DNA from 2 places in the Rahnella selenatireducens genome. Region 2 is predicted to be linked to the other one. Evidence: predicted binding sites of a transcription regulator. Region 2 holds the regulator's gene; the other holds the start of a gene.
The links. The regulator CRP, encoded in region 2, controls carbon source genes, mostly activating them, when cyclic AMP is high. The targets are predictions, from matches to a motif close to ATGTGANNNNNNTCACAT.
Positions count from the first base shown of each region.

Region 1: the regulator CRP is predicted to act here: its motif matches at 2,363-2,380, upstream of cdd (cytidine deaminase).

Region 1 is NZ_JBKEZJ010000003.1:399,392-404,463, reverse strand. It holds gene artQ (arginine ABC transporter permease ArtQ) at 1-640, shown strand, start outside; gene artM (arginine ABC transporter permease ArtM) at 640-1,308, shown strand; gene ACLBVC_RS07530 (arginine ABC transporter substrate-binding protein) at 1,531-2,265, shown strand; gene cdd (cytidine deaminase) at 2,441-3,325, shown strand; gene ACLBVC_RS07520 (NAD-dependent malic enzyme) at 3,484-5,072, shown strand, end outside.
Region 2 is NZ_JBKEZJ010000006.1:326,239-331,310, reverse strand. It holds gene ACLBVC_RS12905 (MFS transporter) at 1-428, opposite strand, end outside; gene ACLBVC_RS12900 (LysR substrate-binding domain-containing protein) at 633-1,544, shown strand; gene ACLBVC_RS12895 (OsmC family protein) at 1,546-1,953, opposite strand; gene crp (cAMP-activated global transcriptional regulator CRP) at 2,316-2,948, shown strand; gene ACLBVC_RS12885 (YccS/YhfK family putative transporter) at 3,010-5,072, shown strand, end outside.

The DNA.
Region 1 (5,072 bases), on a different contig from region 2:
GATTCTGGCGATGATCTTCGCAGTCTGGGAATCTGCCCCGTGGAAGCCACTCAGTTGGCTCGGTACGGCGTGGGTCACTGTGCTGCGCGGTCTGCCAGAAATTCTGGTCGTGCTTTTCATCTACTTTGGCTCATCACAGCTGCTGATGGTGCTGGCGGATGGCTTTAACCTCAATCTCGGGCTGTTCACGGTGCCGATAAAGCTGCCCATCGAAAACTTCGAAGTTAGCCCGTTTGTCTGTGGTGTCATCGCCCTTTCGCTGCTGTATTCCGCTTATGCTTCGCAGACGCTGCGCGGCGCGCTGAAAGCCGTTCCGCAAGGCCAGTGGGAATCCGGTCAGGTGCTGGGCATGAAAAAATCGGCGATCTTCTTCCGCCTGATCATGCCGCAAATGTGGCGTCACGCGCTGCCGGGCCTGAGCAATCAGTGGCTGGTTCTGCTCAAAGACACCGCGCTGGTGTCACTGATCAGCGTGAATGATTTGATGCTGCAAACCAAAAGTATCGCCACGCGGACACAGGAACCTTTTACCTGGTACGTGATTGCGGCCTGCATTTATCTGATTGTCACCCTGTTCAGCCAGTTCGTGATTAAACGCATCGAACTGCGTACCACCCGCTTTGAACGGAGTGCTTCCTGATGTGGGAATATTTACCTGAAGTCCTGAAAGGATTGCACACCAGCCTGACACTGACCGTGGCGGCGCTGATTGTTGCGCTGCTGCTGGCGATGATTTTCACCGTGATCCTGACGCTGAAAGTGCCCGTGGTCAGCCAAATCGTTAAAGGTTACATCACGCTGTTTACCGGTACGCCGCTGCTGGTGCAAATCTTCCTGATTTATTACGGCCCCGGTCAGTTTCCTTCTATTCGCGAAATCCCGTGGTTGTGGGAAGTGCTGTCACAGCCGTGGCTGTGTGCGATGTTTGCACTGGCGCTGAACAGTGCCGCTTATACCACGCAACTGTTTACCGGTGCGGTACGTGCAATCCCATCCGGCCAGTGGCAGTCCTGCGAAGCGCTGGGCATGTCGAAACCGCAGACCCTGCGAATTCTGCTGCCGTATGCGTTTAAGCGCGCACTGTCGTCCTACTCCAACGAAGTGGTGCTGGTCTTCAAAAGTACCTCTCTGGCGTACACCATTACGCTGATGGACGTTATGGGGCACAGCCAGTTGATGTATGGCCGCACCTACGACGTGATGGTATTTGGCGCCGCCGGTCTGGTTTATCTGTGTGTAAACGGGTTACTGACCCTGATGATGCGCCTGATAGAGCGCCGTGCGCTGGCGTTTGAACGCCGAAATTAATGAACACCGGACGGTGAAGGGACGAGAAATCGTCCCTTTTTTATGCCTGCAAAATAGCTCGCCAATCTTCATTTAATTTTTTAATCAAATTTATTGCATACAAATTCATTTAATGGCAATTTAAACGCAGGTTTCACTTCCTGCCAGTTACCCGATTACATTAATAAAATCAGTAAACTGAACCATGAAGGGAATGTCATTTTTTGAACAGGAATGTATTGCATGAAAAAGCTGATTCTCGCTGCCGTTTTATCTGCCACCGCTTTCGCCGCTACCGCTGCTGAGACCATTCGTTTCGGGACTTCCGCAACCTATCCACCGTTCGAATCCATGGACGCTAACAACCAGATCGTCGGGTTTGATATGGATCTGGCGAAGGCCGTTTGTCAGCAAATGCAGGAAACCTGCACGTTTACCAACCAACCGTTTGACGGGCTGATCCCGGCGCTGAAATTCCGTCGTTTTGACGTCATCATTTCCGGTATGGACATCACAGAAGAGCGCAGCAAGCAGGTCACTTTTACCCAGCCTTACTACGCCAATACCGCCATGATTATCGGGCCGAAGGGTAAATTCTCTTCTATAGCCGATCTGAAAGGTAAACGTGTCGGCCTGGAAAACGGCACCACGCACCAGAAATACCTGATGGAAAAACACCCTGAAATCACCACCGTCGGTTATGACAGCTATCAAAATGCGATTCTGGATCTGAAAAGTGGTCGTCTGGATGGGCTGCTCGGCGATACTGCCGTGCTGAATGGCTGGCTGAAATCCAACCCAAATCTGGGTGAAGTGGGCGAACTGATTAAAGATCCGCATTACTTTGGTACTGGCGTGGGAATGGCCGTGCGTCCGGAGAATAAAGAATTACTGGCGAAACTGAATGCGGCGCTCGATGGTATTAAAGCTAACGGCGAATTCAAAAAGATTAACGACAAGTGGTTCCCGGCACACTGATTCCCCTTCATCATTCAGGCAGAAAGCCGCCTTTCATGGCGGTTTTCTGCGTGACATCTCTCAAAACTGCAACTCCACTTCTTCTGTTTCATCAAAAAAGTGACATCTGTCACACTTAGTTCACGTAATGACTTCTACACTGTTCAACCGTAATCACAGTCGAGATCGAATGTTTATGCACGCACGTTTTCACACCGCCTTTGCGGCACTCCCTGAAAATTTATCCTCCGCGCTTGAGCCGTTTCTGCGACATGATGACTTCCCGGCAATGTTCACGGCCACCGAGGTTGCGCAGATAAAACAGGCAACCGGTCTGGACGACGACGCGCTGGCATTCGCCCTGTTACCGCTGGCAGCAGCCTGCTCTGTGACGCCGATTTCCCATTTCAACGTGGGCGCAATTGCCCGCGGAACCTCCGGTAATCTGTATTTCGGTGCCAACATGGAATTTGCCGGTGCACCCATGCAGCAAACCGTTCACGCCGAACAATCTGCGGTCACACATGCCTGGCTGCGTGGCGAAACGCGTCTGGCCTCAATCACCGTCAATTACACGCCTTGCGGCCATTGCCGCCAGTTTATGAATGAACTGACCAGCGGCACAGCGCTGGATATCCATCTGCCGGATCGTGAGGTCGCGACGCTCGGCGATTATCTGCCGCATTCCTTCGGGCCGAAGGATCTGGATATCACCACACTGCTGATGGATAAAGTCGATCACGGTTACACGCTGAAAAACCCTGACGCGCTGGCAGCGCATGCGCTGGATGCCTGCAACCAAAGCCATGCGCCGTACAGCAAATCGCACAGCGGGGTGGCGCTGGAGACGCATAACGGCAAAGAGTTTGCCGGGCGCTACGCGGAAAATGCCGCTTTCAACCCGAGCCTGCCTCCGTTACAGGCGGCATTGATTCTGCTGAACCTTTCCGGCGAAGACTGCCTGAAAGTGCGTCGCGCCGTGCTGGTTGAACAGGAAGGCGCGCTGATCACCCAAAATGACGCCACCCGCGCCACGCTGAAAGCCATCGGCTGCGAGGATGTCACCACGCTGACCTGCTAAGTCTGCCGGGTTTCGTGATCTACCTAACACTAATGACTACGTTCCTGTAGTCATTAGTTACATAACATTCTCTGATTTGAATTCTCCGTTTCCTCTCTGTTACCCTTCCGTCTCTAAACTATAAAAATTAACATTCTGAGCCCCGGAAGAGTAAAACGATGGAACTTGAATACGAAAGCAAACGTCCCCTGTACATCCCTCACGCTGGCCCTATCCTGTTAGAATTTCCGTTACTGAATAAAGGCAGTGCGTTTACCGAAGAAGAACGCAGCAATTTTAACCTCCACGGCCTGCTGCCTGAAGCCGTCGAAACAATAGAAGAACAGGCCGACCGCGCCTACCGTCAGTTCCAGAATTTCAAAACTGACATCGATAAACACATCTATCTGCGTAACATTCAGGACACCAACGAGACGCTGTTTTACCGTCTCCTGGACAGCCATCTCAGCGAAATGATGCCAGTGATTTATACCCCGACCGTCGGCGAAGCCTGCGAACATTTCTCTGATATCTACCGCCGCGCCCGCGGCCTGTTTATCTCCTACCCTAACCGCGCGCACATCGACGACATGCTGCAAAACGCCACCAAACAACACGTCAAAGTGGTGGTGGTGACGGACGGCGAGCGCATTCTGGGTCTGGGCGACCAGGGCATCGGCGGCATGGGCATTCCTATCGGAAAATTGTCCTTATATACCGCATGTGGCGGCATCAGCCCGGCCTATACCCTGCCGGTCGTACTCGATGCAGGCACCAACAACCCGCAACTGCTCAACGATCCGCTGTACATGGGCTGGCGTCATCCGCGTATCACTGGCGAGGAGTACGAGGCGTTTGTCGATCAGTTCATTCAGGCGGTAAAAATCCGCTGGCCGAACGTACTGTTGCAGTTCGAGGACTTCGCGCAGAAGAACGCCATGCCGATCCTCGAACGTTACCGCGACGAACTGTGCTGCTTTAACGATGATATTCAGGGCACCGCTTCCGTGGCACTGGGCAGCCTGATTGCCGCCAGCAAAGCCGCCGGTGGCAAACTGAGCGACCAGACGGTCGCCTTCCTCGGCGCTGGTTCTGCCGGTTGTGGTATCGCAGAACAAATTATCGCGCAGATGAAATCCGAAGGCCTGAGCGATGAAGAAGCCCGCGCGAAAGTCTTTATGGTGGATCGCTTCGGTCTGCTGACGGATAAACTGCCGAATTTACTCGATTTCCAGAGCCGTCTGGTGCAGAAAAGCAGCGCGCTGACCGGCTGGGGCATGAGCAGCGACAGCATTTCCCTGCTTGATGTGGTGCGTAACGCCAAACCGACGGTGCTGATCGGCGTTTCCGGCCAGCCGGGGCTGTTCACGGAAGAAATCATCCGTGAAATGCATAAACACTGTGCCCGTCCGGTCGTCATGCCGCTGAGTAACCCGACATCGCGCGTGGAAGCGACACCAGCCGATATCCTGAACTGGACGGACGGCGCGGCACTCGTCGCCACCGGCAGCCCTTTTGCGCCGGTAAGCCATAAAGGCACGCTGTACCCTATTGCGCAGTGCAACAACTCCTTTATCTTCCCGGGTATCGGGCTGGGTGTGATTGCGTCCGGGGCAACCCGTGTCACCGACGGCATGCTGATGGCCGCCAGCCGGACACTGGCAGAATGCTCACCGCTGGCGACGGAAGGCAAAGGTTCGCTGCTGCCGGATGTGAATGACATTCAGGGCGTCTCGAAATGCATCGCGATGGAAGTGGGTAAAGCAGC
Region 2 (5,072 bases):
GCCAGACCCGCGGATGACAACAATATGGATTGCGCAAAAGTTCGCTGCCCGACATCAAAATTGGAAACTACCGCTTTGGCGCAGGAACTCGGATACCCGGAATGGCCGACGCCGGAGAGAAAGCGAAACGTCACCAGCAATCCGAGGCCGAATCCCAGCAAACCGAAGCAAAGCGCGAAACCGCCGAGCAAAAACAGCGAAATGCCGAGCACTTTCTTGTAGCCGAAACGGTCATTCAGCCAGCCAGCGGGAATTTGAAACAGCGAATAGGCCAGGAAGAAAATGCCGGTGATGTAACCCAGCTGCTGCGGTTGCAGATTAAATTCCCGCTCAATCGGCAACAGCGCGAACCCCATCACCGTTTTGTCGATATACACCACCGCATAACCAACGAACAGCAGGAAGATCATCAGGGAACGACTTTTCATAGCGGATATCCCTTTTTGTTATCACCGCGTCAGAATCTCTCACTGTCGGGCGAAAAGTAAAATGCGATATGCATCACGTAATCAACTGAATAACAACGTATTATTTATTACAAATCTGAAGCTATCAGCTTTACAGGTTTGCCATAAGATGCAATTTTTGGGCGGGCGATGCTTTTTACTGATAGAGTTTTCAAGCGAGGCAACATGCGTTATTTACCGAAATTGCAGCAACTCAAGGTTTTCCAGCAGGTTATCCGCAGCGGAAGTATTCGCGGCGCAGCGCGGGCGATGAATCAGTCCCAGCCGGCGGTCAGCAGAACCTTGCGGGAACTGGAACAAACGCTTGAAACTCAGCTTATCGTGCGCGGCAATCAGGGCATGGCGCTGACGGAAACCGGCCGCGCCTTTGCGCAGCGCATGCAGTTTATTCTCGAAGAACTTGAACGCGCGGCGGATGAGATCCAGCAGATTAATCAGTATTCGCAGGGTTCGGTGGCTATCGGGTTTTCATCACTGCTGGCGCTGACAGTGTTTCCGGCTCTCAATGAAGCGTTCAAAACGCAGTTTCCCCAGTCCAAACTGCTGATTAAAGAAGGCCAGCTTTCGACGCTGTTACCGGCGCTGCGTGAAGGGAAACTCGATTTTGCCGTCGGAACCGCCGGGCCGGGTTTTCCGCTGGAAGATTTGGTGCGTGAGCCGCTGTTTAGCGCGCCGTTTGGCGTGATTGCGCGGCAAGGGCATCCGCTGGCAGGTGCCACCACGCTCGAAGAATTGCAGGGCGCGCGCTGGGTGTTGCCGGAAACGGATATGGGTTATTACCAGCAGATTCAGCTTTCAATGAACGGCTTTAGCGCGCCAGCAGGTGAAACGCCGGTAAGAACGGATTCGGTGGTGTGCGGGCTGAATATGGTATTGCAGTCGGATTATCTGACGATTGTGGCGAAGGCGATGCGCGCGCCGTTCGGCTTGCAGGACAGGCTTTGCCTGCTCAATATCGATACGCTGCCAGAGGCGGAATATTGCGTGCTTTATTCGCAGAAATCGCCGCTGACTTTTGCCGCGCGGCGATTTCTGGATTTACTGCGAAGTCAGTGCCAGTCGTATCGCTGGTGGTGACTTATTCGGCGTTCACTACTTCAAAACTGTGGGTGATCGTCGCGGCTTTGCCCAGCATCAGGGAAACAGAGCAATATTTTTCCGCAGAAAGGCTGACCGCGCGTTCCACAATTTTATCCGTCAGGTCTTTACCGGTGACGATAAAATGCAGGTTGATGTGCGTGAACAGACGCGGCGCTTCTTCACGGCGCTGAGACGTCAGTTTCACTTCGCAGTCACGCACGTCGTTGCGGCCTTTTTGCAAAATAGACACCACATCAATCGCGCTGCAACCACCCGCTGACATCAGCAACATTTCCATCGGGCTTGGGGCTTTGTCGCCCGCATTACCATCCATTGTGATCTGATGGCCCGACGCTGACTCACCTAAAAACGTCAGCCCTTCTACCCATTTTACGCGTGCGTGCATGTGCTCTTCTCCCGGTGGATAAATTCGTCAAATTTTCCCCTCAGACTACCCTTTCACCCAAAAACTGGCAACGTAACCCGATCGCCATCATGCTGAAGCGAGACAACAGAAGACAGCATTGCAAACCTGTGTTACAAACAAAGCCGAAACATACTTTCCAGTAAATTGCGGTGACGGTTTTTGCGGTTTAAGAACAGAACCCACGGTGTTAACAGCAATAATCAGGCTGTTTCACTCCGACATCCGCTTGCAGCATTTCTGGGGAGTTATATGCTGAAAGGGCGCTTTTTAAAGTAAGTGCCGTACAGGGAACTCTGAGCCCTGTGATTTTGGGCAGCGATAACAACAGAGGATAATAGCAAATGGTTCTCGGCAAGCCACAAACAGACCCGACTCTCGAATGGTTCCTGTCTCACTGTCATATACATAAGTATCCTTCTAAAAGTACGCTGATTCACCAGGGTGAAAAAGCCGAAACGCTGTACTACATCGTGAAAGGGTCGGTTGCCGTCCTGATTAAAGATGAAGAAGGCAAAGAAATGATACTGTCATACCTTAACCAAGGTGACTTCATCGGCGAGCTGGGACTCTTCGAAGAAGGGCAGGAACGCAGTGCTTGGGTTCGTGCTAAAACTGCCTGCGAAGTGGCTGAAATTTCTTATAAAAAATTCCGCCAGCTGATTCAGGTAAACCCGGATATTCTGATGCGTCTTTCCGCGCAGATGGCAAACCGTCTGCAAGTGACGTCAGAGAAAGTCGGCAACCTTGCCTTCCTCGACGTAACAGGCCGTATCGCGCAAACTTTGCTTAATCTGGCCAAACAGCCTGATGCAATGACCCATCCGGACGGGATGCAAATCAAGATCACCCGTCAGGAAATCGGCCAAATCGTCGGTTGTTCACGTGAAACAGTCGGACGTATTCTCAAAATGCTGGAAGATCAGAGCCTGATCTCCGCACACGGTAAAACGATTGTCGTTTACGGTACACGTTAATCCCTCAGAAATTGGCGCGACAGTTGACTGTCGCGCCTTTTTTATGGGCTAAGCTTTACCCATGACGCTATGGCGAAGACTGTTCTATCATCCCGAAGTTAACTACGCGCTGCGCCAGACGCTGGTGTTGTGCCTGCCTGTCGGTATTTGCTGGCTGTTTGGCAATCTGCAAATGGGTCTGCTGTTCTCGCTGTGCCCGGCCTGTTGCAACGTCGCCGGTCTCGATACCCCGCACAAACGCTTTTTTAAACGCCTGATCGTCGGCGGTTCGCTGTTTGCCGTCAGCAGTATCCTTTTGCAGGTGATGCTCGAAAACTGGCACATTCCCCTGCCGCTCATCATGTTAACGCTGGCTTTACTGCTCGGCGTCACCGGCGAAATCAGCCCGCTGCACGCACGCCTGTTGCCGGGCGCGCTGGTGGCCACCATCTTCACACTGAGTATGGTCGGCGTGAGGCCGATGTGGCAGGCACCGGCGCTGTTTGCTGCCGGAACCGCCTGGTACGGGCTGTTTAACTGGGCATGGTTCCGTATTTCCGAAGAACAACCTATGCGCGAAACGCTCAGCCAGCTGTATTTGCAGCTGGCGGATTATTTCGAGGCCAAATACAGCCTGCTGACGCAACATATCGACCCCGAAACAGCCCTTCCCCCGTTGCTCAAGCGCCAGCAGCAGGTCATCGATCTGATTGCGTTGCTCTATCAGCAGCTGCATATGTTGCCGCATCATGAACACCACAATAACCACAAGCGGCTGTTCCAGCGTTTTCAGGTTGCACTCGATTTGCAGGAACACATCACGGTCAGCCTGCATCAGCCGGAAGAAGTGCAGAAACTGGTGGAAGAAAGCCACGCAGAAGCGGTGATCCGCCGGAATGCGCAGGTAATTTCCGCTCGTCTGCGCGTGATTGCGGACGATATTCTTTATCACCGATTCTCCGAGCGTTTCACCATGGCGAATGAACTGGCGGCGCTGGAAAAAATTGCGGCGCAGAACCCGCAGAATCCGGTCGGCCAGTTCTGTTATTACCATTTCAGCCGTATCGCACGACTGCTGCGGACGCAGCGCCCGCTGTATCGCCGCGATCTGATGAACTCCCAGCCGCGCCTGCCTTTCTGGCCTGCGGTGAAAAGCTACCTGTCTTTTAAATCCTCGGCCCTGCGCAATGCCGCACGTCTGGGTCTGATTCTGGCGATCGGCAGCAGCCTTGGGTTGTTCTTCAATCTGCCAAAACCCTACTGGATTTTGCTGACGATCATGCTGGTCAGCCAGAACGGTTATAACGCCACGCGTGTGCGTATCCAGCACCGTGCGCTCGGCACGCTGGCCGGTCTGCTGATTGCCGCCGGATTGCTGAAACTGGAGATGCCGGAAGGCATCACGCTGATTTGTATGCTGGTGGTGACATTGATCTCCTACACGGTACTGCGCAAAAACTACGGGCTGGCGATGGTCGGCATGACGGTCACCGCCGTTTATACACTGCAGTTGCTGGCAATGAACGGCATCCATTTTCTGGTGCCGCGACTCATCGACACATTGATTGGTTGTGCGCTGGCCTTCGGCGGTACCATCTGGCTGTGGCCGCAATGGCAAAGTGGCCTGATGCGCCAGAACGCCCATCAGGCGCTGGAAACCTATCAGGATGCCATCCGGCTGATTCTGCAGGAAAACCCTGACGCCTCGAAACTTGCGTACACCCGAATGCAGGTCAATCAGGCGCATAACAAGCTGTTCACCTCGCTGAGCCAGGCGATGCAGGAACCCGGTTTTAACTCGCATTATCTGGCGGATATGCGTTTGTGGGTCACGCACAGTCAGTTTGTCGTTGAGCACATCAACGCGATGACCATTCTCGCCCGTGAGCATTACATGCTGCCGGAAAAGCTGGCGACGGAGTATTTGCAGACCTGCGAAATCGCGCTGCAAAGCTGTCAGCAGCGGTTGCTTTACGACGGGCCAGGCAGTGAGAACACCTTATTTAATGCGCCGGAGCTGCACCCGGATATGCCGCTGACCGAAATGGAGCGCCACCTGCGGAGGGTAATTTCGCATCTGAGTGTGATGCATACCATTTCGTCACTGGCGTGGAAGCAGAGGCCACACCATGGGATCTGGCTGAC